DNA from 4 places in the Paenibacillus sp. TSM33 genome. Region 3 is predicted to be linked to each of the others. Evidence: riboswitches for the same ligand, from Rfam matches in the RefSeq annotation. Region 3 holds a riboswitch; each other region holds the start of a gene.
The links. Region 3 has a riboswitch for thiamine pyrophosphate ahead of ACN6NF_RS13195 (thiamine phosphate synthase). Riboswitches for the same ligand answer to the same signal wherever they lie in the genome.
Positions count from the first base shown of each region.

Region 1: it holds a riboswitch for thiamine pyrophosphate, as region 3 does, so the genes downstream of both, thiC (phosphomethylpyrimidine synthase ThiC) here and ACN6NF_RS13195 (thiamine phosphate synthase) in region 3, are expected to answer to the same signal.
Region 2: it holds a riboswitch for thiamine pyrophosphate, as region 3 does, so the genes downstream of both, ACN6NF_RS01910 (ABC transporter substrate-binding protein) here and ACN6NF_RS13195 (thiamine phosphate synthase) in region 3, are expected to answer to the same signal.
Region 4: it holds a riboswitch for thiamine pyrophosphate, as region 3 does, so the genes downstream of both, tenA (thiaminase II) here and ACN6NF_RS13195 (thiamine phosphate synthase) in region 3, are expected to answer to the same signal.

Region 1 is NZ_JBLZXB010000009.1:129,783-137,472, forward strand. It holds gene ACN6NF_RS03855 (Fe-Mn family superoxide dismutase) at 1-852, opposite strand, end outside; gene ACN6NF_RS03860 (alpha/beta hydrolase) at 1,103-2,140, opposite strand; gene ACN6NF_RS03865 (IclR family transcriptional regulator) at 2,439-3,182, shown strand; TPP riboswitch at 3,298-3,409, shown strand; gene thiC (phosphomethylpyrimidine synthase ThiC) at 3,597-5,441, shown strand; gene ACN6NF_RS03875 (hypothetical protein) at 5,649-5,801, opposite strand; gene ACN6NF_RS03880 (YitT family protein) at 6,308-7,144, shown strand; gene ACN6NF_RS03885 (DUF1648 domain-containing protein) at 7,339-7,690, shown strand, end outside.
Region 2 is NZ_JBLZXB010000006.1:16,015-23,704, reverse strand. It holds gene ACN6NF_RS01925 (EAL domain-containing protein) at 253-1,314, opposite strand; gene ACN6NF_RS01920 (bifunctional 2',3'-cyclic-nucleotide 2'-phosphodiesterase/3'-nucleotidase) at 1,589-3,691, opposite strand; gene ACN6NF_RS01915 (pyridoxamine 5'-phosphate oxidase family protein) at 3,910-4,344, opposite strand; TPP riboswitch at 4,613-4,722, shown strand; gene ACN6NF_RS01910 (ABC transporter substrate-binding protein) at 4,917-5,960, shown strand; gene ACN6NF_RS01905 (hypothetical protein) at 5,969-6,412, opposite strand; gene ACN6NF_RS01900 (thiamine-binding protein) at 6,472-6,765, shown strand; gene ACN6NF_RS01895 (ABC transporter permease) at 6,762-7,538, shown strand; gene ACN6NF_RS01890 (ABC transporter ATP-binding protein) at 7,584-7,690, shown strand, end outside.
Region 3 is NZ_JBLZXB010000017.1:294,400-302,089, forward strand. It holds gene ACN6NF_RS13175 (ThiF family adenylyltransferase) at 1-630, opposite strand, end outside; gene ACN6NF_RS13180 (thiazole synthase) at 627-1,394, opposite strand; gene thiS (sulfur carrier protein ThiS) at 1,397-1,600, opposite strand; gene thiO (glycine oxidase ThiO) at 1,597-2,745, opposite strand; partial or broken gene ACN6NF_RS13195 (thiamine phosphate synthase) at 2,808-3,395, opposite strand; TPP riboswitch at 3,722-3,830, opposite strand; gene ACN6NF_RS13200 (ABC-F family ATP-binding cassette domain-containing protein) at 3,916-5,469, opposite strand; gene ACN6NF_RS13205 (hypothetical protein) at 5,653-6,642, opposite strand; gene ACN6NF_RS13210 (hypothetical protein) at 6,629-7,183, opposite strand; gene ACN6NF_RS13215 (hypothetical protein) at 7,185-7,580, opposite strand; gene ACN6NF_RS13220 (hypothetical protein) at 7,621-7,690, opposite strand, start outside.
Region 4 is NZ_JBLZXB010000018.1:90,830-98,519, reverse strand. It holds gene ACN6NF_RS19425 (arginase family protein) at 76-987, opposite strand; gene ACN6NF_RS19420 (winged helix-turn-helix transcriptional regulator) at 1,092-1,433, shown strand; gene thiE (thiamine phosphate synthase) at 1,841-2,530, opposite strand; gene thiD (bifunctional hydroxymethylpyrimidine kinase/phosphomethylpyrimidine kinase) at 2,527-3,357, opposite strand; gene thiM (hydroxyethylthiazole kinase) at 3,354-4,196, opposite strand; gene tenA (thiaminase II) at 4,225-4,914, opposite strand; TPP riboswitch at 5,048-5,150, opposite strand; gene ACN6NF_RS19395 (NAD-dependent malic enzyme) at 5,223-6,944, opposite strand; gene ACN6NF_RS19390 (glycosyltransferase) at 7,343-7,690, shown strand, end outside.

The DNA of each region.
Region 1 (7,690 bases), on a different contig from region 3:
CTTGTTATGGTGAATACGCATCGTCTTTTCATCAATGTACGGTTCAAGTGCATTATAAGGATAAGGGAGCGGTGGGAGCCGATGTCCCCCCACAGGAACCGGGCGACCGGTTAAGGTTTTTTCCGTTGTCGAAGGTTGTGCCTGACCGGCCGGGGCGCCTTTAGTGGCCCCTGAGCCTTCTCCTCTTATGCCCGCTTGCCGCTCTCGAAACGCTTGCTCCGGGTAATCCCCACCCTCTGCCGCTATATGATACAATCCAGCGGCTCGCGCGATGGAGCCGGGCTCTTGAAAGGGAGTTGTCGAGATCAGGAAATATTGACTTTCATGTGCTGCGTGTATTACAATTCCGGCGGATTTTGGCTGCTGACGTAATGCATGACTGTGCTCAGTCAGCAAACCTAGCTGCCGTACATATTCTTGTGATTGACGGTTTGCGGTTTGCAACAAATCGTCCAATCGACGATTTAATTCCTGTGAGGCAGGCTGTGAATTCAAGGCTACTTCGGACAACGGTTTCTCTCCAGTTGCTGATGCGTCTGACCCCCTTGAATGTGCTGAAGGTTCTAGCTGGTGTGTATGAGCTTGGGGGGTAGCCGACGCTTTTTTCTCCTGATGTTGCCATGCTTGTTCTGCCGGATCAAGCGCGCTTCGTTGTTCTTCAAGCAGCTCTATGGCGGTGCGTTCCGTTTGTTCAAATACGGTTCGCCAATCATCCAGCAGCCGCACATAAGCAGGCTCTAGCCCTTCCGTAGCGGATTTAATCACTTCCACATGCCAACTTTCCTGCTGCTTCCAATGACGAATTTCCTCCAGCACACGTAAGGGCAGAAAAGACCCATAAGTACTCAGCATCGTTTTTTACCTCCCGTATCCCACCATGGCTATCCGGCAGATCTAGCAGATCTGTCCTGGATGCATACGTACCCAGTATATTCGCCGTCTCATCGGAAATATGTCTATGAACTCACTTCATTCGGGTCACATCTGTTACACAGAACAATAATGACTCTGGAAAATAAAAAAAGAAGCCCGCCTACGGCACGAGTTAAGTGACCATAGCCAGGCTTCTTTAAGCGAAGAAGAGTATTTTCGAAAAATAATTTTAGTTCGTAGTCGTTTGTTTGTGGGCATCGGCGGTGGTTTTCTTGTCCTCCAGATCCTGTACACTGCTTAAAAATGTCGAGACCCGTCGCAGATATTCACGGGGGTGCTCTCTGAAAATGAGCTCATGTATCCCGTTTTTAACAATCCATACACTGGAAAGCGGGTTGGTCTGATTGGCAGCGAGCTTTTCCGCAATGGGGTAAGGAGCTTTTTCATCCTGTGTACCATGCACGAACATGATTGGAAACGGATAGTCCTCCTTTTTAACCTCCTGATATGGAATCTGATGCAAGCTGGTGCCGTTTAAGACTGGAAACAGCAATTCCAGAATTTCCAAAGATGGATGTCTCGGCAGATTAATTTGATTGTGAATGTTATGGTATAGCGTATCCGGTTCGAGTAGGAAAGTGCTGTCCAAGATCATTGCGTCCACATCTTTGGTTTGCAAGCCCGCTTGAAGTGCGGTTCCTGCTCCCATAGAGAAGCCCCATACGATAATTTCCGATGAGCCACGTTGCTTTGCAAGCTGGATGGCCCCAAGAAGCTGTTGGGATTCCGCCTTACCTCCGGTTGCGACGGCTTTGCTGTTTTGTGAAGCGAATCCGTAATCGAACATAACCACATTAAAGTTCAAACGATGGGCATAATGCGCCAGATCATACATGGGAATCCAGCTTTCTTCACGGTTAGCCCCATAACCATGACTGAAAATAATCGTTTTCCGCGATTGATCTGCCGGAATATACCAGCCTTGTACCATACGGCTGCCATCTTTGGCTGGGAAGCTGACTTCCTCATATGGCATACCTTTGGCCTGCATCGGATTAGAGTACAAGGGTGCGACAGTGGGATTCGTAAGTACCCAAGCGATGTAAGCATGCAAGGCAATAAAGCAAAACAACAGAAAAAATACAACCGACAGCAGCAGAGCAATCACAATGTGCTTGAACCGCAGCAGACGGGGATTAAAGAGTGGGGTGGACGGCTCCTGAACAGCGGTCTGTAGCTGAGCGTTGCGCTGGGATGTCGAAATCATGTAAGAGCCTCCTTATATAAAATTGATTTTCGAATCATAGAATTTAGGTATAATTCCACTTGAAAATAGTAGGGTATGTCCGTATAGATACCTATTATCGTATGATGGGGATTATCCAAAGTCAACGCCTGAACCGGAAAAGTAAAAATGATGCAAAGAATTGTCGATGTTTGTTCTTGTTCTGTAATGTGGTTGTCACAAAAACATCGGTTTACAGTGGCTGCGACTATTTTATATAATTTATGTAACCATGTTTCATAGTGTGAAACGAATATGGATACAAGAGGAGCGGTTCGCGATGGAAGACCGTAAATTAACCGTCCGCGCTGTAGAGCGTGCACTTGATATATTGCTGTGTTTTACCGCAGATTCTGATCTTGGTCTAACGGAGATTGCCTCCCAAATTGGTCTACATAAAAGCACCGTTCATCGTCTTTTGACTACGCTGGAGGATCGGGGGTTTGTCGTTCGGAATGCCGAAACGGAAAAATATCGGCTTGGCTTTCGCATATGGGAGCTGTCCACGCATTTGTCCCAAAGCGATGAGCCAGCGGTGTTGTTACAGCCTGCAATGGAAGGACTGCGTGATCGCTTAGGGGAGACGGTGAGCTTGTACCTGCGGGATGGAAGCATGCGTATTCGCATACAAGCCGTGCAGAGCAATCAGGCGATTCGCAGGGTTGCGCCTGTGGGAGCGCGTATGCCGCTGGCTGTGGGAGCCTCCAGCAAGGTGCTGGCGGCTTTTATGCCGCCACAGGAGCTGGAGGTACTGCTAAGCGGGGATGAATGGCCACCTTCGGTAGACCCGGAGGTTTATAAAGCCCAACTCCAGGACATTCGTGAGAAGGGCTATGCGACCAGCTATGAAGAACGTGAGCCAGGAGCTGCGGCTGTGGCCGCGCCTATTGTGAACCGAAAGGGACAGGTGGCAGCGGCTTTATCTGTATCCGGTCCGGTCAGTCGACTTGCGCCTGAGACGCTGCATGATTTTGCTCCGATTTTGATCGAAGCGGCCAAGGAAATGGGGCTTATGCTCCCGTAACAGGGTTAACACAAAAGGGAACCATAGAGGGTTGCCAAAGCCATAAATTTAAAGTAGTCTGATAGAGATGGCGGGTTGTCTGTTATAGCCGCCAGTTCAAGCGAATAGTAAGTATCACAGTTACTGGGGGAGCCTGTAATGCGGGCTGAGATGGAATCGGGCAAGATTCCGGACCCTTTGCACCTGATCTGGATCATACCAGCGTAGGGAAGTAATCGGCCATTGAAATGTATACGCAGCTGCTATCTACGGCCGCGCATTGGAATGTGATTATTCCACGTGCGCACGGTTTGGATAGCTGTCTCGTTCGATTAGCCGGTTCCCTAGGGAACCGGCTTTTTTGCATAGATCAGCGCCACCCTGGGAATGGTTCCGGATCGGTGTGTCATTTCAACGAAACGGGAGGAATGGACCATGAAACCGACGGAAACAGAAGGAACAAAAGAAACAGGAGTGAAATTAGCAGATGTAGGGTTGACGGGAATAAGAGAAGTAGAGGGGGAGAAGGACCACGCGGAGCAAGCTAGTGGGATAAAGCCCTTTCCGGGGAGCCGTAAGGTGTATATTCAAGGTTCTCGGCCGGACATTGCCGTGCCAGAGCGAGAAATTACGCTGCACCCCACACATACGCCGGAGGGCATGGAGCATCATGAGCCGTTGCGTGTGTACGATACGAGCGGTCCGATGACGGACGAAGCCTATCAGGTGGATATCCATCAGGGCTTGCCACCATTACGACGAGCTTGGGCACTGGAACGGGGGGACGTGGAGGCTTACGAGGGCCGCGCCGTTAAGCCGGAGGATAATGGGCTGAAGCCCGGCTCCAAACGGGAGACAGTGGAATTTCCCGGCGTGACCAACCGTCCGCTTCGAGCTGTGCAAGGACGCACCGTGACGCAAATGCATTATGCTCGGCAAGGGATCATTACGCCCGAAATGGAATTTGCGGCGATCCGTGAAGGAGTAGAGCCCGAGTTTGTACGGCAGGAGTTGGCGGCTGGACGAGCGATTTTACCTTCTAATATCAATCACCCGGAAAGCGAGCCCATGGTTATTGGGCGCCATTTTCACGTGAAGATCAATGCAAACATTGGGAATTCCGCGGTTTCGTCCTCCATTGAGGAAGAAGTGGAGAAGATGACCTGGGCTGTACGCTGGGGATCAGACACCGTCATGGACCTGTCCACAGGCCGTAATATTCATACGACGCGCGAATGGATCATCAGGAATTCGCCTGTACCGATTGGAACGGTGCCGCTATATCAGGCACTAGAAAAGGTGAACGGCGAAGCTGAGAAGCTGACGTGGGAACTGTATCGAGACACGCTGATTGAGCAGGCGGAGCAGGGAGTGGACTATTTTACAATCCATGCGGGTGTATTGCTGCGATATATACCGATGACGGCGAATAGAATGACGGGAATTGTATCCCGGGGCGGGTCGATCATGGCAGCCTGGTGCCTTGCACACCATCAGGAGAATTTTTTGTATACGCATTTTGAAGAAATCTGTGAAATTATGAAAGCCTACGATGTGGCCTTTTCTCTCGGGGATGGTCTGCGTCCAGGGAGTATCTATGATGCGAATGATGAAGCACAATTTGCGGAGCTGGAAACGTTGGGCGAGCTAACGCAAATCGCATGGAAGCATGATGTCCAAGTCATGATTGAAGGGCCAGGACATGTCCCTATGCACAAAATCAAGGAGAATGTGGATTTACAAATGGAGATTTGTAAGGAAGCTCCCTTTTATACTTTAGGGCCGCTGACGACGGATATCGCGCCAGGATATGATCATATTACCTCAGCTATCGGGGCGGCCATGATCGGTTGGTTCGGGACATCCATGCTGTGCTACGTTACGCCGAAAGAGCATTTGGGTCTGCCGAACAAGGATGATGTCCGCGAGGGAGTTATTACCTACAAAATTGCCGCACATGCCGCCGATCTGGCGAAAGGCCATCCACGGGCACAGCAGCGGGACGATGCTTTATCCAAGGCGCGTTTTGAATTCCGCTGGCGCGATCAGTTCAATCTTTCGCTTGACCCTGAGCGGGCCTTGTCCTACCATGATGAAACGCTACCGGCAGAGGGGGCCAAGGAAGCCCACTTTTGCTCGATGTGCGGTCCCAAGTTTTGCAGCATGCGTATCACGCAGGACATTCGTGCCTATGCGGCCGATAAGGGACTGAATGCCGAGGAAGCCGTCGCCGCCGGGATGCGAGAGAAGGCAGAGCAGTATCGGGAAGCTGGGCAGTAAAAATCGGTAGCGATACGAAAGTCAATCAACTGGGAAGCCTCAACGAAAAGTACAGTTAAGCTCGTCAGAGGTTGATTTCCATGAACGTATGAGCTAAGGTTTAGAAACGCGTGAGTAACAAAAAGCCGTGGTTCTCTACAGTCGATGTAGAAACCACGGCTTTTCAGCTTATGTAAAGCGGGATTATGCTACCGGATTAACGGCGACTTATTTTTTACCCATTTTTTCATTCAAAATGTCCTGAAAGCTGAGCTTCTTCTCCGAGCTATCTTCTTTCTTCTGCATACTCACCGGGTTGGCACGTTGGTATTGGTGGTGAAAAGGCATCAGGGTGTGGACAGTTAAGTTCATGGTATTCATGTGGTCATTCCTCCAATTCCATTTTGTCAAATTCAGATTGAGTTGCTTAGGACGTCTGTATAGGACTATTTGTATGTACTTGATGTCGTAATGCCGTGTAGGTTGCTTGGTAATGTTTCAATCATTATACCCGCATTTATCCAAAGTAAAACGCTTTTGACATAAAACAGGAATATGGTCGTATGTGTCCAAATTGTGTATTAGGAGGATGGTCATTTTAGGGGAAAATGTGCCTAGGGCCTAAACAAGGGCTAGAGGCCCGTTTTCCTGGTTTAGTAGTCGGGATTGTGTTTTTTTGTCGAATAACCTTGTATTAGCGGAATTCTGCAGAATTCTAAGGTTGGACTAAGGCAGTCTGGTGGCGAATTAAAGTGTCAAAGTTGTATTGACTTTATGTTGGGTAGTAGATACCATGAACTGGTTGTCAGCGTATTTTGGTAAGAAGAGTCAGCCAATCCATCTGGCAATTCATCCGTTGAAATGTTAGAGAAAGGATTAGAACATATATGAAAAAAAGCATGGCAGATATCGTATTTATTATTGTAGGTGCGTTTTTATTCGCGCTGGCTGTTAATCTGTATGTGATCCCGAATGAGTTTGGCGAGGGGGGCGTTACCGGGGTCACGATCATCCTGTACTACCTGTTTCAGTGGTCTCCCTCGATCGTCAATCTGGTGATTAATGGCTTGCTGCTGATTGTTGGATATAAATTTTTGGACAAGAGAACGACCCTGTACACTATAATTGCGGTCGCTTTTAACTCGTTGTTTTTACATTTAACGGTCAACTGGCGGATTGATTCGCATGAGCCGACGATTAATGCCATATTTGCCGGAGTGATGATAGGAGTTGGAATTGGCTTAATTGTACGGGTCGGTGGTACAACGGCAGGAACAGTTATTTTAGCCCGGATTGCCAACAAGTATCTGGACTGGAATATCAGCTATGCCTTGCTGTTTTTTGATCTAATCGTTGCTTTCTCTTCCTATTTTATTATTGGTCCAGAGAAATTAATGCTGACTATCGTTATTTTGTACGTCGGTACGAAGGTGATGGACTTCATGATTGAAGGATTGAATCCGAAAAAAGCGGTCATGATCATTTCGGAGCATCAAGATAAAATTGCCGAGATGGTCATTACACAAATGGATCGTGGAGTCACCGTCCTGTCAGGCCACGGATATTACACCAAAAATCCAAAAGAAGTTTTATATATCGTCATTAGCAAACAAGAGGTGTCAGCGCTTAAAAAGATTGTGAAAGCTATCGATACAGCTGCATTTATCACCATTCATGATGTGCGGGACGTGTTCGGAGAGGGCTTTTTGGATATTTCGAAGTAGTTTGGCATGCAAAGGTAGGATATAAGAGAACGTGGCTAGAGCCGGTCCTGAGAGGATCGGCTTTTTTGCATTTAGTAGTGAGAATGTCTTTTGCTAACCGCATAATTTCTCTTTTACTTAGCCATGGATATAAAAATATAGATTGCTGATATGTGTATAATATGAATTGAATCAGCTCTAAAAGGAGAACTTCCATGCGAAATAGATTAAATATTTTTAATGTGTTGTCCTTTCTTGTGTCCGCTTTGCCTTTCGTCATCTACCTTTTCATGTATTCGACAATGCCCAGAAATGTAGCAATCCACTACGGTTTTAATGGGGTGGCTGACCGTTTTGTTGACAAATCCTCTCCTGAGGTATGGTTGTTATGTGGACTTAGCCTCATATCATTTATGATTATGCTTTTGCTTCAGCCTGTTCTCAGACGTCGATTCAAGAGCGAAGAAGGCTCTGAAATGTTGAAAAGCCTGCCTGGTCTCATTACAGTTCTTATATCTGTTGTATTCTCGACCATAGGCATGTGTTTTCTTCTGAATGCTTCGGGCA
Region 2 (7,690 bases), on a different contig from region 3:
AACCTCTGCACTCGCGTTTTTTACATCAGCATTTTGCATATTCGATTCCCAACGCTTAAAAGTACAATATATAGACAAACTAGACCGTTTTGATCTATATATTTCTGATTTGAAATTCCTCTTGGGATTTATGCAAAATGCTCACATTAATGTTTGTATAATAATTATAAAATATGGTTGTAATCCACTCATGGGACAACCCCATTTAAGCTCCAATTTTTATAAACTACATCTACTTAAATTTGTTCCTGACTATACTACTCTACTAAGTATAAAATTGGAGGGCGGCGTAGGCTCCGGCTTACCAAACAAATAACCCTGGGCCAGTGACACACCTGCATCACGACAAAATTCAAAATCCTCCATTTGCTCTACACCCTCAGCTAACACTTGACCACCAAAACGAAAAGCGGATTCCACTATCCCTGTAATTTGCCGTTTCTGATCACTGTTTCTATGACAGCCATCAATTATACTGCGGTCAATTTTAACATAATCGGGCTGGAGGCAATTCATAAGCTCTGTCGTAGAATAGCCTGCTCCTACATCGTCCAGTGCCACTGAAATTCCCCGTGTACGATATTGTTCAAAGATTTGATGTAAAAAATTCAGGTCGTCTATTTCTTCCGTCTCTACGACCTCAAACACAAAATCCTCTGTATTCATGGATAACCGATCAATTATCTCAAAGGTATGATTCAAGCAATAAGCCGGATTATAAATGGTTGAAGGGAGAAAGTTAATAAATCGTTTAATTCCCATCGGAAGGTATGTCGCACTTTTTTCAATAGCGGAAATACGAGCCGAGCGATCCAAATGAGCATGCAAGCCAGCTTCACGGGCGACTTCAAACAGTCGGAAAGGCTGAAAAGACTTATCTGGCTGTGATGGACGCAGCAAAAACTCAAAGCCGATGATATTCAGCTTATAGTCAACAATAGGCTGCATATGGCTGGTAAAGTTTTGATTCTTAATAATACTCACCAGATCCGGATGTTGCAGTCGAGCTTGCAATTGACTAAATAAAAGCCAGTCCTCAAATCCCTCAACATGATGCAAGCCAGTCACCACAACTTGCATTCGGTCCAAGCACTCCTGCGGCAGACGAGCCAGTCCGTTAACCAGCTGTTCCAACTGTGAACGGCTGTCATAGCGAAACACGATGTTACCCTCACACCAATGTTCTTGTTTCATTTGTTCCGATAGCATACCCAAGCCCTCTAATGCTGGAGTAAGCGACACCCTAGAATGCCTAATTTTCAGCAATCCTTGATCCTTAATAGGTAATATGATGCTGCAATTGCTGCAAGTCATAATGGTCCTCCTCGGAACAATTCCCCGGTTTTTTCACCATTATATCACAAATAATTAGAACAAAAGTACTATATAATTACGTGTTTTGACAAAAAATAAGCTTAATCCGAACAATAACTTAGGACTTAAGTATATCTTCGACAAAAACAAAGCCTTTTTATACTCATGATAGACGCGGTAATGTTGTATTTGGCATCAAAAAAAAACAGCAAATCTCTTCATTTAAAGAGACTTACTGCTTCATTCTGATATGGAGTGGAAACTAAAATCCCAGTTACTTAGATGCCTTTGGCTTCGTTGTTTTAGCTGGTTTTGCAGCCGCAGGTTTAGTCGTTTTGACAGCTGTCTTCGTTGTAGCTTTCGCGGGAACCACAGCTTCCTTTGCAGGAGTCGTGGCTGCACTAGGTTTAGCACCAGCTTTCAAGCTGTATTTGGCAAAACCGTCTCCCGCGCTGCTCAAGTATGAAATTTGTTGATTGCCTGCCAGCACGTCTTTGGCATCAGGAGAGGACTCAAAGGTAACCTTGGCCTGACCAAAAGGAGCAATAGACCAGTTACCGTCCGCTGACGGGTTAATCGTTTCGTTCGTACGAATATAATCGACAACGACTTGGCGACTTTCATCCGGTGCTGCCATCACAATTCGTTTGCCATCTGGGTTGGCCAATTTGGAGGAGGAAGCACGATAGTTATTGGTCGCAACGATAAATTTCTGGGCAGGATCAATAGCCTTCCCATTGTATTGCAGATCCTTGATACGATGGGCCGAAGAATCAATAATAGTTCCCTTGGCATCATATCGTGCAGGCTGAGTTACATCAATCTGGTAATTCACACCGTCAATCACATCAAAATTGTAGGTTGGGAAATCTCTGTTGATCAGCGATTGTTCCTCTGTTTTGCTAGGATCAATGCGGTTGAACTGACCCGCAGACCACTCCAGCCACTCCTGAATTTCAGCACCAGTAACTTCTACGGCATGAACCGTGTTCGGATACACGTACAGATCGGACACGTTCTTAATCGCTATTGTACCTTCAGGAATGTTGGTATAATACTCGGCACCGTTGCGACCACCGGCTTTGAATGGAGCGCCTGCCGATAATACAGGGAGATTTTCGTATTCTGTTCCTTTAAGATGGTTTTGAACATACCATTTCTGTGCATTTGTCACAATTTGAATGGACGGGTCATCCTGCACTAATGCAAAGTAGCTGGTAATCGGTGCAGTCGTTGTACCGACAGGTTGACGAATATAATCCAGCGTTCCTTGGTGCTCTTCTTTAACCGCTTCAACCAGTTTAAAATCAGGAATAAACTGCGCAGCCTGATTAGTGGTACTCACAACTGGACGAACTTGAGACTGAGAGTCGATGACGTGCCACTCACGGTTTTTCTTTTCAAGGCTCAGATCAATAATACCCAGATCCTTGCCCCACGATGAAGCTTCTACTGCTGGTACGCCATTAATGGTTCCTTTATCCAGATCTACCCCGCTCATATCTTTAAAATCTGAGCTTGGGAAAGATTTATGAGCATGCCCAAACAAAATCGCGTTAATTCCGTCTACCTTGCTCAAATATTTAACGGCATTTTCCATCATTGGCGTTTGCGGCACATCCTCATACCCTGTATGTGCAAGCACGACAATAATGTCAGCCCCTTCTGTTTTCATTTGAGGAATAAACTTTTTGGCTGTTTCCACAATATCCTTCGTAACGACCTTATCCTTCAAATTGGCTTCATCCCACTGCATAATTTGAGGTGTTACCAGACCGATTACACCCACTCTGAGTGTGTGCTCTTCGCCCTTCTCATCCATTACTGTTTTATCAAGAATCTGATAAGGGGTAAAATAGTTTTTAGTAGCTTGGCCCCCTTTATTAACATAAACGTTCGCATTTACGTAAGGAAAGTCAGCGCCCTTGAGGGATTTGTCCAGAAAGTCGAGACCGTAGTTGAATTCATGGTTACCCACTGTAGCTGCATCATAGCCCATCAAGTTCATCATCTTATAGACCGGATGAACACCGCCTTCTTTCTCAAAGGTTTTGTTGCGGGCCATATAATCGCCTAATGGGTTGCCCTGCAGCAAATCACCGTTATCAAACAGCATACTGTTTCTTGTTTCACTACGTGCCTTCTGGATCAAACTAGCTGTACTAACCAAGCCATATTCGTTGGTTTCTTTGTCTGAATAGTAATCATAATTCATCAGCGCCCCATGAATATCCGTTGTCTCCATGATCCGCAGATTCACCGTAGCGCTATCGCGGGAATCGCTAGCTGCCCAGGATGGAGCTGCTGAAAACACCAGCAGGCTGCAAGCTACAACTGCTGCTGTAAACCCTTTAAACCAATTTTTACGAAATAACAAAATATACCCCTCCTCATTAAGGTGTATGCCTCATATACATACTTTTGCACATATATGTAAGCTTTGAACCCACCATTCCTATTTTAATCCAACGTAGGACAAAAGAGTAGTCATTTGCTTAAAATATTTATGAAAAAGTAATTAGTTTCTGCACAAAAAAAGCCAGTAAATCTCCTGAAAAGGTCGGGAATTTACTGACTTATAAATTTATATTGTTTCTATTTCGTCCACACTTGGCGCTCCGTTTGTTGACCCACGTACTCAATACGAGTCGGATTGACGTCTAAAATGACATAATCGGGATCATCCGGTCCAGAAAACCATTTTTTCAGAGAGTCATTCCACACTTGTTTGCGTAACCCCTCATCAGCTGTAACCTGGACGGTAGCTTCCACTTCCAAGACTTCCTTCGTGCCACCCACTTCATAACCCAGCAGCAGATAAGCATTCGGATTGTCCTTTAGCTCCTCCACTTTATGTGTTTTGCGATCTGTCGCCAGATGAATGTTCATTCCATCGTTAAAAAGGGCCATATAGCGTACCTTCGGTTTCCCGTCCTCTACCGTACCTAACGAGCAAAATTTGTTGTTATCCAAAGCCTTCACGATGGCCTGTTCCAGCTGACTACGATCCAATGTCTCCGTTTTACCCACAGTACAACAACTCCTTTTTACGAATTAGAATTCTATAGGGCTATGCCACTTTGGCACCAGCTCTTCTGGACATACTGTGCAGCTGTTCTGAAATAACATGACCGGATCAGTTCTGAATGATTCATGTTCATTTTCAGATCGAAGCTCACAGTAAAAGTGTACCCTGTCGTTCGGCAAATGAACCGTGAGCGCTTCCTTAAGGCTGGACAGACCCGCCTTCAAGGCATATAATCGTCGTAGTAAACCCGAATAACGAACCCATTAAACCATACAATGCCAGGGGTGCTGGAATCGGCCGGCTGAGAGTGTGTCCCAAGACACTGACCCTTACAACCTGATCTGGGTAATGCCAGCGTAGGAATGCTTAAGCAAGATGTACCTTTTATTAAAACAGGACATCCCTTACTTTGGTATATACAAGCGCAAGCGTCCCGAATCTCGGGGCGCTTTTTTTGTTGAAGATGAAGTTGTTGGAAAGATTGCGTTCCGGCAGATGTTATTTTGTGAAAATGGGGAACATAAGCTGTCTGATTGGACGGATAACGGGTAATTAAAAAGGAGAGAACACAACGATGAAGCGCATGAAAATGTTAAGCCTGAGTATGGTCAGTCTATGGCTCATGGCTCTGACTCTGGCCGCTTGCGGCGGCAATCACCCTACATCGCAAAAGGAGGTTCCTGCTGCCGACACTTCAACGTCTACCTCGGCAAAGGGGCTCAAAGATGTTAAAGTCGTACTTGACTGGACACCCAATACGAATCACACGGGACTCTATGTCGCCAAGGACAAAGGATTTTACGAAAAAGCAGGCTTAAATGTCCAAATTGTTCAACCTGGTTCAGGGGGAGCCGACCAAATGGTTGCTTCGAATGCTGCACCTTTTGGTATCAGCTATCAAGAAGGCGTCACTCAGGCTCGCATCCAAGGCGTACCACTCGTATCTATCGCTGCGGTGATTCAGCATAACACCTCTGGCTTCGCAGCTCCGGTAAACCGCGGAATTAAAAGCCCGAAAGATTTCGAGGGTAAAAGCTACGGCGGCTGGGGTTCTCCTGTAGAAGAAGCGGTCATGAAATCCATCATGGACTCAGACCAAGGTGATGTGAGCAAAGTGAAAATCGTCAATATGGGCAATGCAGACTATTTTACAGCCGTGAAGCGGGATATTGACTTTGCCTGGATATTTTACGCATGGACCGGGATTGAGGCCAAGCTTCGAGGCGAGCCCTTGGATATGCTGTATGTAAAAGATTATTCCAAAAGTCTCGATTACTATACACCTGTAATTGTGAGCAATGAACAGACGATAAAAAACGATCCTGACCTAGTCAAAGCGTTCATGGACGCTACCGCACAAGGCTATGAATACACCATCGCCCATCCGGAAGAAGCCGCAGATATCTTAAGCAAAGCTGTGCCGGAGCTGGACAAAAAACTGGTACTTGCTAGCCAAAAATGGCTAAGCCCGCGTTATCAGGACGATGCCACGCAATGGGGCGTACAAAAAGCGGAGGTATGGCAAAACTACTCAGACTGGATGTATGAACGCAAGCTGCTCAGCAAACCTTTGGAAGTCGATAAAGCCTTCACAAACGACTTCTTGCCCAAGCGTTGATCATTTTGTTAAAACGCTAAATTACCAGCTAAATAAGACTGAGCTAGAAAAGTGAACGAGGCTCCACTACGCGGACGGATGGTGCTTCCCAGCGCCACCGCCCCCGGATTTCTCGAAATAAAGTCCTCAGCAGGGTAGAAATCCAGGGACAAAAGCGACCGCTTCGCTTGTACAGCACCATTCCGTCCACTTCGTTCTCGTTCCACTTGGTCTACTTCTTTAGTCTCATGGTATCTAAACGCAAAAGCAGGTGCGCTTATGTGTAAAAATGCCACACAACTTAGCTTTAAAAATAAGGTGCTTTTAAGACGGTTGGCAGCGGAGCGGTTCATTTGAATCTGGAGAAGCGAAGCGGTCGCCTTTGCTGTTGGATTCTTACCTTTAAAAATTAATTCAAAGAATCCCCCGGCAACAGCGATCGTAAGATCAAATGAAACGCGAAGCGGTCTCAACCACCTTAAACCAATCTTATTTTCCTAGAACTTAAAACTAAAGGACAGGTGAAATTCACATGGCTAATACACTTCTTAGTATTCAAGTCATCCCTAAAACTCCTAATAACGAAGACTCTTATCCCTATGTAGACAAGGCGATTGAGTTCATCCAGCGTTCCGGTGTCAAGCATCAGGTAAATCCATTGGATACGACAATGGAGGGCGAACTGGACGAACTGCTGAAAGTCGTCAAAGATATGCACGAGGCCTTGACAGAAGCTGGAAGTCCCAGTGTCATTTCACAGATCAAAATCGCACATAACCCGCAGGGCATCAGCATGAACAAGCTGACCGAGAAGTATCGCCCATGAATCCGAAAGGCAAGAACGCATCCTGGTGGAAAAGCGTATGGCCGCCCCTTGTGGCGGTCCTCTTCTTTTTAGCGGCTTGGCAGGGAGCGGTTTCCTATTTACATATTGAATCCTGGCTGCTGCCAGCTCCATCCCTAATCGTTCAAGAGGGCATGGCGCAATCGGCGTTGCTTGGCACCCATACATGGGCTACGATTCGCCTGACACTTGCGGGATTTGCTATAGGGACAGCAACTGGACTGTTGATCGCCATCGTTCTTCATACGATTCCTTTTCTCAAATCTGCTCTGTACCCGCTCTTGATCCTTAGCCAAAACATTCCGATTATCGCCCTCGGTCCGTTGCTCATGGTATGGTTCGGTTTTGGCGTGCTGCCCAAGCTTATGGTCATTACATTAGTATGCTTTTTTCCCGTGGCTGTAGCAGCCATGGATGGGCTGACACGGACAGACCGTATGATGATGAACTATATGCGGATGTCGGGTGCAAGCCGCCGGGCTATTTTTATGAAGCTGGAGCTGCCTCACTCCCTGCCACAAGTCTTTTCTGGCATTAAAATCGCTGCTACCTACAGTGTGATGGGCGCGATTATTGCCGAATGGATTGGAGCCAGTGAAGGAATTGGATATTATATGTTGCTGCAAAAATCTGCCTATCGTACGGATCTCATTTTTGCCGCTATCGGTATTATTGTTACACTCAGCTTACTGATGTTTGTCGTTATTCTACTACTGGAGAAATGGTTGGTGCACTGGAAGCCCGATCAAGAATAGCCTTCACATATTGCATTAAAGCATTAATGAAAGGACGTGGCACATATGAGTCTGCATCCGACGGACTTGACATCACCACCCGTGGCTGATGAACAGCAACAAGCCGGAGAACCGCAGGCAATGGCACCTGCTCCTCCTGCTATGGAATTGGA
Region 3 (7,690 bases):
GTTAGCGGTAACCATCTGTACTGCCTGCGGAATAATGCCGGCCGTATCACATGTCTCTCCTCCAAACGGTACAGTTCCCATCAGACAGTGTAGACAAGGCGTTTGACCCGGTAAAAAAGTGTAAGTTACACCGTAGCTACCCACACATCCTCCATAAATCCAAGGAATACGATGCTTGAGAGCCACGTCGTTCATAAGAAGCCGGGTATCGAAGTTATCGGTTGCATCCATCATGAGATCCACACCCTGGATTAACTCTTCCAGCTCTTCTACCCCAACATCCAAGATATGTGCATGTATGATTGTTTCCGAATTAATATCCTTTAATCTTCGCTGGGCCGCTATTGCTTTGGGACACCTTTGCACAGCATCACTTTCCTGAAAAAGCTGCTGACGCTGCAAATTGCTCCATTCCACATAATCCCGGTCTACGAGACTTACCGTACCTACACCTCCACGAACTAGCGTTTCTGCAATACCTGTACCCAGCGCTCCAACACCTATGATTAATACGTGAGAGGAAGCAAGCCGGCGTTGTCCTGCAGGCCCAAAGGGCGCAAACCTTTCCTGTCTGGAATAACGGTCACTTTGTGGTGTGCCAGCACCGGATTTTTTTTCAGTTATCCTCATCCTTGAACCATGCCTTCTGTTGGACTGCTTGCCGAAGCATACCGTTTTACAGGAATCATCCCTGCCTCAAAACCATATCTGCCTGCACGCACAGCCAGCTTCATAGCTTCAGCCATTTTCACAGGGTTCTTCGCCCCCGCGACAGCTGTATTTAGCAGAACACCATCTGCACCCAACTGCATCGCCATTGCTGCGTCACCAGGTGAGCGAATGCCAGCATCGACGATAACCGGAACTTCCGCTTGCTCGATAATCAACTCTAATGAAAACGGATTGAGCAAACCATGTCCTGTACCAATCGGTGACGCCCCAGGCATAACGGCATGTACTCCAAGCTCTTGCAACCTCTTCGCTAGTATCACATCATCCGATATGTAGGGCAGTACAACAAAGCCTTCCTCTAGCAGCTTTTCACTAGCTTTCAACGTTTCAAAAGGGTCAGGCAACAGCGTCTTGCTATCCCCAATGACCTCCACCTTAATCATATCGCACAAGCCGGAAGCTTTTGCCAACTTGGCTATACGGATTGCCTCCTCTGCCGTTGTTGCTCCTGCTGTGTTGGGAAGAAGTGTATACTGGCTCAAATCCAGTGTATCAAGAAAATGCTGCTTATCCCGTTCCTCTAAATTCAATCTACGCACGGCAAACGTTAATATTTCCGTCTCAGCAGCCTCTACGGCTTGGGATTGGATATCCAAATCCGAAAATTTCCCTGTTCCCAGCAACAGCCTTGAGGTAAAAGTTGCTTTTCCAATGGTTAACATGATCAACCGCCTCCTACAAAATGTACAATTTCCAGGCAATCTCCATCCTTAAGTACCGTTTCATGATGATCTTCACGGGTCAATATATGCCGATTCAGCTCTACCACTACGGTTTTCACCTTTAAATCAAGTTCATGCAGCAATTGATCCACACGAGTAATTCGATTAGAAATGGTCATGCTCTGTCCGTTAATGGTCAGCTTCATAAGCTTTCCTCCTTGAGGAGTTCAGAAGAAAATTTGCTTATTCCAAGTGCAGCCGCACCAGCCCCTTTAAGCATGGCTGCCATCGCTCGTCCAGTCGCATCACTAAGCAGGACACCGTTGCGATAATGCCCGACTGCAGCATAGGCACCCTCTACTCCAGGAATAGGGCCAATGAAAGGACGCTCTGCAGTTGCCTGCGGACGTAAGCCTGCCCAAGCACGTATAAAAGAAGCTTCTTGTACACGGGGCAACCAGGCAGATGCACGTGCTAAGAGTCCTTCTAAGCCTCCTACGGTCACCTCTTTGTCATATTGATGCGGAAGACTCGTCGCACCAATCCAAAGCTCGTTATTCTGTTTAGGCACAAGGTAAACATCGTCGGCATAAATGGTATAATCCAACGGATGATCCTTCAAGGAGACTGCTACCGCTTCGCCCTTAACCGGATAAAGTGGATAATCAAATCCAATCTGTTCTAGCAATTTCAAGCTGTCCAAGCCTGCGGCAATCACGACCTGATCGCAGGAAAAAAATCCACTATCTGTTTGCACACCGCAAACTCGACCGTCCTGTATGACCAGTTCCTCAGCTTGAGTTCCGGACCATATTGTTGCTCCCAGTACCGCAGCTGCCCCTGCATAAGCACGACTAAGCTGAACAGGGGCCACTTGTGTCTCCTTTGATCGGTATATAGCCCCAATTACTTGATCTGCCAAGCCGGGAATCCGCCGGGCCACTTCCCTGGCATCCCACCAAACAGGACAATCATCCTCTCGCATATTGGCAGCATTCCAGCGTTTTTGGCCCTCAGCTTCCGAACGAAAGGGGGTCACAAAGCCTTCTGTTCGAAATTCCACTGAAATACCCGATAAACGTTCCAAATCACAGATAAGGTCAGGGAATGCATCTCGACTTGTACGGGCAAATCGTGCCAGCTCATGGTCTGCGAACTCTTCACTTTCCGCTGCCAGCATTCCCACCGCTGCTCCTGATGCTCCCTCACCAGGGATCCATCGTTCCAGCATGATCGTACTTCTTCCCTCCTTAGCCACATGATAAGCAATGGAACTGCCGATCACACCTCCGCCTATGACCAAGCATTCAGCGTGTCCTATCGCTTTTGTCTCTGTATGTGTCTTTGGCATTTGTTCCGTGTCTCCTCTCCAGTGAGTATTCCGCTTTCTTTAGTCTTGTTTCTTGCTACAGATTCGTGAACTACAAGATCTATCATTCGCCTATATTCCATCGCTGCTGCAACGGGTGACTCTGCTTCCCATATACCAGACATCACTGCAATTCCGCTTGCTCCGGCATGATAAAGCTCTGGAACATGGTGAGGTTGTATGCCTCCCAGCGCTATCACCGGAATGTCCGACAATCTGCAAATGCGTTCAAGCTGTGCTACACCCCGCGGTACAAGACCGCTCTTACAATGGGTCTTATATACATGGCCAAATAGTACATAGTCTGCTCCCGCCTGCTCAGCAGTCTGCGCCTCCTCCAAGGAATGTACAGACACTCCACATCGTGTACCCTTCGGAATTAGACTTTTTGCATCCACCACAGATAACCCATTAGCTGGTAGCTGGACAGCTCCTACAAAGGTAAGCATAGCTATGTCCACACGGTCATTTACTACAATTTGCTGCAAAGGAACTCCCTGCTCGATCATGCTACGAGTCAAAGAAAGCAAAGCAGAGGCACCCTTCTGTTTCAAACGTGCGTGTACATAATGAATACAAGGACAAATAGCAGCAGCCACTTGGGGTACATTCACGCAGGAGACACTTTCCATCGTAATTACGTGTAATTCGATCTCATTTTCACCTCTCTTGGACTAAAAAATTGAACTAGTGTTATAAAATAATCGGATAAGCTGAACCTATATAGTTACAGCCCCATATTAGGTAATATCATACGGAGCAGCCACATGTGCCAGCAATAATGAAAGGAGATCGTATGTAAAATCGTCTACGGAAGCTCGAACAAATGAAGATGATTGAAATGCAAAAAACCACTTCCAAAGGAAGTGGTTTGACGAACGTTCGAAATCAAACGGACATTATATCCGTAGACGTATATCGTTCCCCGCGCAAACAAAAGTAAAGAGCTGCTACCTTGTTTGTACGGAACTCACTTCCCTACGCTGGCATAACCCAGATCAGGTACAAAGGGTCCGAAATCCATTTATTCCGTCTCAGCCGCATGGGCGGCTCCCCTAGTGTGACTATTTTATTGTATCAGCTAAAGATAGCTTAGCATATTTTCCTAATTCTGCAAACCCCACGTCGTGTGAAATTTGTCAGAACTGGATTTTAGTTAACTTTACTAGACCACTCTTCTACATTCCACGTTTTGGTTACCCAGTCCTCGTAAAAGTCCGGTTCGTGGGATACAAGTAATACGGTCCCTTTGTATTCCTTCAAAGCGCGTTTGAGTTCATCCTTTGCTTTGACATCCAAGTGGTTGGTAGGCTCATCAAACAGTACCCAGTTGCTCTCACGCATTAACAGTTTACAAAGGCGGACTTTAGCCTGTTCTCCACCACTAAGCGCAGACAAAGGCCGGGTGATATGCTCATTCTTCAAACCACAGCGCGCCAAATGCGCTCGTACTTCATGCTGATTCAAATGCGGAAATTCATTCCATACATCGTCAATCGGTGTAATTTTCTCCGCCTTTACTTCCTGTTCAAAATAAGCAGGCTGCAAGAAATCCCCTTGATAGGTTTTTCCGCTGATTGGAGGTATTTTCCCAAGAATGGTTTTGAGCAACGTAGACTTACCAACACCATTGCAGCCAACAATTGCGATCTTTTCGCCACGTTCGATCGTCATAGACATTTTAGGCAAAAGGGCATGAGTGTAGCCAATTTCAAAATCAATCCCCTCAAAAACCGTTTTCCCGCTTGCACGGGCTTCTTTGAACTGAAAGGTTGGCTTTGCGGCTTCTTCAGGCTTATCAATACGTTCGATCCGATCAAGCTGCTTTTCACGGCTTTTTGCACGGCCTGATGTAGATGCGCGCGCTTTATTGCGCTGAATAAAATCTTCCTGTTTCTTAATATATTCCTGCTGCTTCTCATATGCATCAATATGCTGGGCTTTGTTCAGATCCGCCATTTCAAGAAACTTTTCATAGTTAGCTGAATAACGGGTCATCTTAGCAAATTCAAGATGGTAGATGACATTAACAACCTGGTTCATAAATTCAGTATCATGTGAAATTAGGATAAAAGCATAGGGATAATCCTTCAAATATCGCGTAAGCCATTCAATATGCTCTACATCCAAATAGTTGGTAGGCTCATCCAGCAGCAGTACATTCGGCTTTTCCAACAGCAACTTAGCAAGAAGCACCTTTGTCCGTTGCCCCCCACTAAGTGCTGCTACATCCCGATCCAGTCCGATGGCAGAGAGACCTAATCCATTCGCCATTTCTTCAACCTTCACATCAATGAGGTAAAAATCCCCCATATCCAGTTGCTCTTGAATTTCTCCCATCTGTTCCAGCAAGACTTCCAACTCTTCGGGAGAAGCCTCTCCCATTTTGTCAGTAATTTGCATCATTTCCTTTTCCAATTCCAACAAAGGAAGAAAAGCGTCTTTTAATACATCACGTACTGTTTTACCTGGCGTCAGCTTGGTGTGCTGATCCAGATAGCCATAACGTACACGTGGAGTCCATTCCACTTTGCCTTCATCTTTAAGCAATTTTCCAGTCAGAATGTTCATGAGTGTCGATTTACCAACACCGTTAGCTCCTACCAATCCTACACGTTCCCCCGCAAGTAATCGAAAGGAAACATTTTTAAATAATGCACGATCTCCAAAGTTGTGGGATACATTTTCTACAGTCAATAAACTCATAAGCTGTTTTTGGCTCCTTATTGTCATCGGCACTGCCGACTGTTCTTATTTCATATTACATTTCGTTTCTTTCAAAGTTTTATTGTAGCACATCCAGCAACCTTATCGGAATATTGAAAACAGCGAAATTTAAGGTTTTTCATATAGATTATTCTAAAAAAGAAAAACCACCCCGGAGGGTGATTATTTCAAGTCATTATAATGTTGATACTCGAAGTACCCCGCAGCTGCCGCAGATTTTTCATTTGTAAAATGTTCAATCGCTTTAAAGGGAGCTGGACATGAATCTCTATAAAAATATTTCATTCCAGTGTCTGGTTCTATGCCACCGATAATAGGTTGCTTTCTAACGACTCTGCCACCACCAAACCCGTAGTTATTGTAATACCTGTCTCCAACTGGAATACCTTGGACAAAAGCGATCATCCCCACATCATCTACCGTGTTATACCACTCCTCTTGTGGAATAAGTGGTAGGGTGAACGTATAAGATATGCCGTTACGTGATGCCTTTTCGTTGTGGATATTAATCATTCGAGCCAAGTCCTCCTGAACGCTACGAACTATGGTAGAACGACGCATTTGCTCAAATGTTTTGGGATCATTCAGTAACGAAATAGGGGTCTGACCCTCAAGCTCCCTTTGGAAACCCTCCACCCATCTGTGATTCCGCGCATCATATGCGTGCAGATAATTGTCCAGGGTGAATCCCACACTATTGCCTGCTGCATCAACATAGGCATAAGGCTTTTTTTCGCTCCACTTGGGGTCTATGACCGCTTGTCCATACGTATCTTTGTAGGTTGCTGAAGCGAACGTATAATAACCATCATAATCCAGAATTACAACGACTGGTATGTAATCCAATAACGCACGTTGTGCTGTTGTATCTCCATCAATGCCCATATTAGTGAAGAAAGTGTGCAAGAACGTGGCCAGTGCTTTTCCTTTATCTACACGAAAAAATTTATCTGATCCATATCCGGCCTCGCGTTCCTGGCGTTCATTCTGTGAGAGCACAACACCTGCATCCTGAACAGCGGTACGGAGAGCAGACGTATATTTCATTTCTAGCTGCTGGGCTTCACGCTGATTCTGCACTCGTAAATCACTAACCACACCAAAGGGCAAAAAGAGTAAGATAAATATAACTGCAAAATCAGTAATCTTCATTCAAAACCATGCCTCCGTAAGAAGCTGAAACTGCCGGCTTTTCGTTATCTGTTCCACCCAGAAGCCATGATTTGTACAAATCCGCAGGAGTCCGATTCGTATTATGTAATCGTACTGTAAAATAATCACCGGCCATCAAGGTATATCGACGTGCCTGTTCCGACTTGGGCTGCTGATTATCAGGAAACAGTACAGGTAAAATTTGCGGGTTATAGTAACCATCGTATACAGCTTCATAATCGCCCAGGAAACTGTCTGGCTTTGCCGCATCTGCATAATTCGGCACATATTTTTTGTGCATATGCTCCAATTCAACTTCGTACGTATTACCTGTCAGCTCCAGATCAAGCATAAAATCGTTATACATCGTCGGTGTAATGTAACCTTTGGTTCTTACCATGTCAACAAAATGTATAGTCGAATGATATGTATTTAACCCGGATATATCATCTTGCCGTTCAGCAGCTTGAGCTGCGGGTACGATGTACAAAAGCAATACAGCTAGCAGCGCCGCCAACAGCTTAGATATTGTTTGAACCACTTCAGTCCTCCCCCAATTTCTCAAAACGTACAGATGTTATGTCTCCATTCCCATTACGCTGTGGGTACATGGCATATATAGAGGAAGCATCCAAGGAAGATACATCAGGCTCAAACGGTTCAGAATATACATCGTACTCTGAACCGTCAACTTGAACCGAAATCCCCTCCTGCAAGTTCAAGCGAATGGTCTGAATGACTTGAGTCCCTTTAATCCGTTGCGGCGTCTCAACCCCTATAGTACGGGAGATCCGTCCCTCAGATTGCTCCTCCTGCTGCGACCTTAATTCCAGTGCGCTATCCAGTTGACTGGACAAGTTTGCTGCTGCTGCACATGCGGTTACAAATAGAATAACTGACACACCAAGCCGCAGCATACTTGAAGCGTGATCAGACATGCTCACATCTCCCTTATGACTATTATTCTTGCTGTACTACTTAAGACTGGGTAAACAACAACCCACGTACCACGTTAGATTTGTCTTTAACGATTTCAGCCTTGAATTTA
Region 4 (7,690 bases), on a different contig from region 3:
CTCTAATTCAAACGAATTTCTAATAATTCCATTACGAAAATTAAGTCAAATTACATGTACAGATTATGAGTAAAATTAATTATTTAAAATAGGTATTTCCCCAAGCAGATTCTTCAAGTTAATGGAATCCCACGGCATATGTTCGGTTATACCTAACCCAACTACATCGGTTTCTTCAGATAGTTCTTTAATCAGATGAAGTAGTTGAGGTATTTGCATTGTTCCCGCAGGAGAAAGATTATAGGGAGCTTCAGGGTTGGCGAATATTAAAGAACGAAATACTTTTGGATCAAGTACATCTAAATCAAGGTGAATCGCCAGGTGCTTGATGCCGCTTTCTTTAATCCATTCTTTTATAGATGCGGTACTGGTCGTTAACTCTTGGGTCCCAGCAGTTCGAATCCCTAATCTTTGAATTACTTCAGTATCTGTTTCTGTAGTGGTAACACCTAGCTTTTGAAATGTCTCTGAAAATTCTTTTGTTTCTTCTTCTGTAGGAGCTGCTAATCCAGCGATAAAGACATTTTCAGGTTTAAGAGGAATTTTCACATGTTTTGCGAACTCCTCATCTCCTTCTCCCAAAAGGTTCCCAAGCGGTAATGTATGTCCGTTATCATAGCCCACATATCTAACTAAATCACTGTGAGCATCAATCCAAATTAATCCTAATTCTCCGCCGTATCGTTCGTTTAAATAGGCAAATGGGGCTTGCTCGACTAAGCAGTCACCACCAAACATTACTATGCGATCTGGCTTATGAGCGTCAATGATATGTTGAGCAGCCTCTAATTGTTCAAGTAGCTGTTTTCTCCCATACATACCGTTCTCGTTGGCAAGCGGAGTTCCATCATAAGCTTGAACTGGAACATGAATAAGGGGTTGAGCATTGTCTGGGGCTAGCCAAGCCAGCAGTTCAGCTCCAAAAGAGTAGTTAGGATTGTTTCCTCCTTGCCATTGCGGCATTAACAGGCGTATTGTTTTAGTCATATTTTCTCTCCTTTACTTCAAATTACGGTTAGTATAAACTGAACGCAAATAAAAACGTAGTACGCACTAATTTGATAGGTACTACCCGAAAGGATAGTGTGAATATGAGTATGGCTGAATTTAAAGGTAAAGTTAAAAATATTCAAGATACACCTTTTGGTTATACATTGTCTGTTATTGGTGGTAAATGGAAAATGGTTATTATTTATCTTCTGGCCGAAAACCAAGTGGTTCGCTTTAATGATCTAAAAAGACAAATCGGAGCTATTACATATAAAACGCTGAGTTCACAGCTAAAGGAATTGGAAGCGGATGGATTGGTGAATCGGAAAGAGTATCCGCAAGTTCCCCCTAAAGTCGAGTACAGCCTCACAGAAAAAGCGGAAACACTATTGCCTGTTTTGGAAGGGTTATGTGAGTGGGGAACCCAAAACCAATATAATTAAATATCGTTTTCTAATTGTTCTCGAATGCTATACGAATATTAGAAAAGACGATTGACATATATTTATAGTTAATCAGGTATTCAACAAGCTCAAGTGTACTGGGGATAGAAAGCTTAAAAATCAGTATCTTTTGGGGGGGATATTTTTGACTATGGCGATTATTTTATTTATAGCGAATATTCTACTTATTCTTGTTTCAATCGTTGGTATTGTTCTGTTCATGGGGATATTGTATAGGGGGTACATTTTGCTAGGATTACTTATTGCTGAGAAAAAGAACACAAGAATTCAAGTTGTTAAAGATTAATTTGTTACAACACAGAGCCTCATTCCTACTTTATTAGTGGAAATGAGGCTCTTGCGTGAATTATAGAAGTGACAAGGGTGAAGGAAGGTATATAGCATTTCTATAGTTTTGGGGACATCCCCGGATGGTTGATGCTTAGCAATACCTTTTGTTTTAATTCCTCTGCAGCAGCTCGAATCTGTTTTGCCTGCGTCACAGCCGAAATCACCGCTACACCATCGGCACCCGCACCTACCACTTCCTCCACACGGTCTACCGTAATGCCACCGATCCCGACGATCGGAAGGTCAATTCCCGCTTTGCGTATCTCATGCAAAATGGCTGGACCCCGCACGGCGTGAGCATCGTCCTTTGAGATGGTGGGATAGATGGGCCCGACGCCGAGATAGTCCGCACCTTGCAGAATGGCTCGACGTGCTTCCTCAATCGTATGCGCGGAGACGCCCAGAATTCGGTTTCCAATTCGCGCGCGTACAGAATCAGCCGATTCATCGTCCTGACCGATGTGGACGCCGTCGGCATTGAGCTCAAGAGCCAGCTCCACATCGTCATTGACGATAAAGGGGATACCAGCGTGGCGGCACAGATCTTGTAGCTGACGCGCAAGTTTGAACATAGGACTCCCTGTTAACGCGCCGCGGCCCTTTTCCCGGAACTGGATCATGGTTGTGCCACCAGATAGAGCCTCCTGCACGACCCGACTTGGTTCCGTAAGGCAGTTCATGCTTCCGAGAACCAGATACATCTGTAAATGTCGCCGCATCATCTCAGGTAATATCCGGCCGCTCATTGAAGGATCTCCTGACGACGGCGGTAGGCCCAATGATTGGTTGGACCGTGTCCCTGTCCCAAATACAACGTATCCTCAATCGCTGCCTGAATAAAGGCTCTTCCATTCAAAATAGCTTCCGGTACAGATATGCCTTTCCCTAATTCAGCGGTAATCGCTGCTGAAAACGTGCATCCTGTTCCGTGTGTATGGACAGTCCGCACCCGCTTGCCGCCCAGCTCTGTAAAGGCTGTTCCGTCAAAGAGGAGATCAATGACCTGACCGCTATTCTCGCTCTCCTCATCGTGGCCGCCCTTGATCACAACGAACTTGGGGCCCAGGCTGCTAATATGTCTCGCAGCTTCGCGGCGATCCTCCATCGTACGTACGCTTATCCCGGTTAAGGCCTCCGCTTCCGGGATATTTGGTGTGACGACCAGAGCCAAGGGGAGCAGGTCGTCGTTCAAAGCCTGCACCGCCTCGGGTTGCAGCAGCTTTGCGCCCCCTTTGGCAATCATTACAGGATCGACGACAACCTTTTCCCAGCCGAACTTTCGAATCTGCTCGGCCACAAGACGGATGATGCCTGCATCAAACAGCATGCCAGTCTTTAGGGCGTCGACTCCAAGATCTGACCCTACAGCTTCGATCTGTTGCGCTGTTGCTTCCTGTGGCAGCGGATATACACCGTGAACTCCCAAAGTATTTTGTACCGTTATGGCCGTAATAGCCGACATACCGTATACGCCAAGCTCCTGAAAGGTTTTGAGATCGGCTTGAATTCCAGCCCCGCCGCCGCTGTCTGAACCGGCAATCGTCAGCGCTCTCGGTACATGCACGTCTTTCATCGCGCACCACCTGCTGTAGTCGTTCCGGCTTTACGGATCGTGACATGCCCCTCCAGCGAACCAGTATGTAGTTTGGCAAGCTCGTCGAGAAAGGCAATCTGGAAGCTGCCCGGCCCTAGCTTTGCGGTATGCTCTGCGGCTCGGGAAGCCGCTGCACCGTAAAATGCCAAACCTGCTGTACCTGCGAGCAGCAGGTTGGGTTCAACTGCTGCAAAGGCGCCCAACACAGAGGTCAGCAGGCAGCCTGTTCCGGTTACCTTCGTAAGCAGCGCGTCTCCGCCACTAATCAATCGTACTTCAACCCCATCGGTGATGACGTCCTCTTTTCCAGTGATGGCAACCATGGTATGGAGCGTTTGCGCAGCCCGAACTGCCAGATCGACATTACTGCTGTCAGCACTGCCGCCTGCATCTACCCCCTTAATCTCACGGGCTTCTCCGATTAGATGGGCGACTTCGGCTGCATTGCCCCGGACTAGTGAGATTTTAACTTCTTTTAGGATCCGCAGTGCTGACTCGGTTCTAAAGCTAGTCGCTCCCGCACCGACCGGATCGAGCAGAACTGGAACACCATGAGCATTCGCCGATTGTCCAGCCATGATCATGGCATCCACCAGCTCACGGTTTAGCGTACCGATATTTAACACGACGGCGCCCGCTATTTTTGCCATATCTGCTACTTCCTCGGGCGCATAAGCCATCACCGGGGAAGCGCCCAGCGCATACAGGCCGTTGGCTGTAAAGTTGGTGACTACCACGTTGGTTATATTATGAACGAGGGGGTTGCTGTTTTGTACCTTTGTCAGGAGCTCCGAATAACTTTGTTCCCATATATTCATTATGTTTATCCTCTCTCATCTATACTGATTATTCCAAGACCGTAGCGTGCATTTGGACGGGCCATTGTTCCTGCTTATAAGCCATATCCCAGAACATATATTCCAGCTGGCAGCTTAGCATAAAATGCTCAATCATCCGCTCTCGCTCGGCAGCCGTGGCGACTTTCGCCCAAGCGTCCACACGCTCTCGATATTTGGAAGTTACGTCTTCAATCTGGTTACCATAGAAGCGAATCCACTCATAGAACGGATGAGACTCGTCTGGCCTTACCTCATCCATTAGCCTGCGTCCAATTTCAAGATATGTCCATGGACATGGCAGCAGCACGGCCATGATTTCCCCAAGACTACCCTCATGTGCGACTGTCAGCATATGGCGGATATAATGATGAGCGGACGGGGCAAGTGGATATCCCTGCATCTCTTCATAAGTGACACCTGCGATAGCACAAAAATTTTGATGCGGATGGACCTCGCTGTGGAGAATAAAAGAGATCTGTTCGTTAAATACAGCCATATCCTCCCGGCTCGTGCTTTTGGAGATCGCGATGCCGTAAATCCGCATGTAGGCGTTCAAATATTCAAAGTCTTGTTTTACATAGTGAATCAGCTGTTCCCTTGTTAAATTTCCTTCAGCAATACCTCTCACAAAGGGATGCTCATAAATGGCTTGAAAAATGCCATCCGCCTGCCGACGGAGCTCTTGCGAAAAGCTCATTTCCCCACCTCCAACAAAAATGGAGAACAAGAAGTCCCGTAAGATACAATTCTCGGAACAACGCCAAAAAGCCGCCCCGAAAACTGGAGCGGCTTCAATATAGGTTCAATGCGCAAAAACGCTTGAAACCTTATATACGAAGGCTCCACTTTCCTACGCTAGTACGAACTAGATCAGGTTCAAAGGGTCCAAGATTCATTCTTGTCTCAGCCATAGTGGCTCCCCTAGTGGACTTTCCTATTCTTTTGACTAATACTGTACATTCGTTCCCTATGTTATGTCAAACCGCTTTTGATTCGGGTGAAGAATTAGTGAGGGTGATGGACTATACTTTCCACGGCTTTGACCTTCACATATTCCGGTTTCCACATCGCATCCCGAATGGCTTGTTCAATATTTGGAAGGTGTGCCTGAGCTACCTGATCCTGAATTGCGGCCTTTGCTACCGCAACCGCAACCGCGAACGAGACATCACGTAATTTTCGGATATGGGGCAGCAGTGCACCGCCAAGTTCATTTGAATCTACGGCATTGGCAACGGCATCAGCAGCTGCGGTAAACATGGAAGGAGTGATTCTTTTAGCCTTGACCACAATCGCACCCAGACCCAGTCCCGGGAAAATAAAGGCATTGTTCGCCTGTCCAATTTCAAATTTCGTACCGTTATAGGTAACGGGCTCAAAGGGACTTCCCGTAGCAATCAATGCTTTGCCATCAGTCCATCGTATCAAATCCTCGGGTACCGCTTCAGCAAGGTTGGTAGGATTGGACATGGGCATAATGATCGGGCGTTCCACATGCTTTGCCATTTCCTTGATAATCTCTTCAGAAAAGGCACCCGCTACACCGGAAGTCCCAATCAAAATTGTAGGTTTTACCTGACGGATGACCTCCAGCAACGGTATTTTATCGTCTTCCGAACGGGACCATGAGCTGATTTCTTCCTTTCTACGCACATATGGTTTCTGATAATCCAGTACATCTTCCATATCGTCCGTTAATAGCCCACGATAATCAAAGGCCCAAAACGACCTGAATGAATCTTCTTCAGGAAGCCCGTCCTCGATCATAGCGCTCCGTATTTGGTCGGCGTTACCGATTCCTGCTGCCCCTGGACCAAAGACAAGTATTTTTTGTTCACGCAGCGGAGTTTTGGTGACACCTACCGCCGAAACAATCGCAGCCAATGTCACTGCTCCTGTGCCTTGGATGTCATCATTGAAGGTGAGAATGTTCTGACCGTATTTCCCTATAATGTGTCGTGCGTTCACGCTGCCCACATCCTCCCAATGCAAAAGCGCCTTCGGGAATTGGGTTAACGTTTTACTAATAAAGGTATCAATAAATTGATGATAGGCTTCTCCGCGAACTCGTTTATGGCGGTTTCCGATGTATAGCGGATCATTCAGCAGCTTCTCGTTATTCGTGCCGACATCCAGTACAATGGGCAGCACCCGCCCGGGATGAATGCCTGCCGCAGCTGTATATACAGCAAGTTTGCCAATAGCAATGTTAATTCCCCCGACACCCCAGTCACCAATTCCCAAAATACTTTCTGAATCCGTCACGACGATCAGGTCAACATCCTCACTACGCAAGCCGGAATTATAGAACGCCTGTCCAATTCCGTTCGGATTATCTATTGATAAATATACGCCCCCAGGGCGGTTGTACTCATGGCTGTATTCTTGAATGGCGGTTCCTACAGTCGGTGTGTAGACTACAGGCAGCATTTCACTCAGATGGTCGGTTAGCAGTCGATAGTAGAGTACGACATTTCGATTGTGAAGGTCGTTAAGTGAAGCATTTTTACGCAGCATGGTGGGCTGTGCCAGGAATTGCTGATATGCCCGAACGCTCTGTTTCTCCAATGAAAGGACGGTGGGAGGAAGAATTCCTTCCAAGCCCAGTTCTCTGCGTTCTTCTTCTGTAAATGCCACACCTTTGTTCAATAGAGGGTTTGCTAGCACGTCCTTTCCTCGTAAGGGAGTAGATAATGACCCATCACGATTGACATGAAATGCTTCCATAAAAAGACCTTCTTTCTCTATGTTTTTAATGATTATTCATGATGAAAGATGACATGTTGACCATAGTATGGACGTACAAATTGGTTTTATTCGTCTTTCAATCTATGACAAAATGACCATATGTGTATCTTTTTATTAATCCTATAGAACTAATTTTGGTTTCGAATTAACCTCGTAATTCGCACAGTTATAGTCTTAATGAATCAGGTCTAAATACTCTGTTTTTATCAAATATGAAAATTAGTTTTTCCTCTCTTGAATGCTTAGATATCAAGGGATGTGAGCTATTTTGTTAAGAAAATATGAAGTATTTGGACATTAATTTAATCTTACTAAGCAAACATTTTTAATTCTTTTTCAACAAAATAGAATTATTCGGAGGAAAAGGAGAGGTTTGTGTGCAGGGACCTATAGCCATTTTTAGCGATAACAACAGGGCTATTGATTATCCCAATGTGATTTGTTTTTACCAGTATATACAGTGTGAAGACACGGAGGCAGCTTCAGTCTACGAGGGCGCAAGTTGCTGCCTGATAGATTATAGGGAGCCGGGACAAGCCGTGCGGAAAGCTAATCAGATCCGTAGCCAATTTCCGCAAATGCCATTGCTATTAGTGACGGATGTAACCTTTCCGTTCAGTGATCAGCATATGGTGCAAATTATCGGAGTAGGCCGATTGCGTCTGCTATTTTGGCAAGCTAATGATACCGAAGAAATACTTTCTGAAATACAAAGCTTGCTCTAT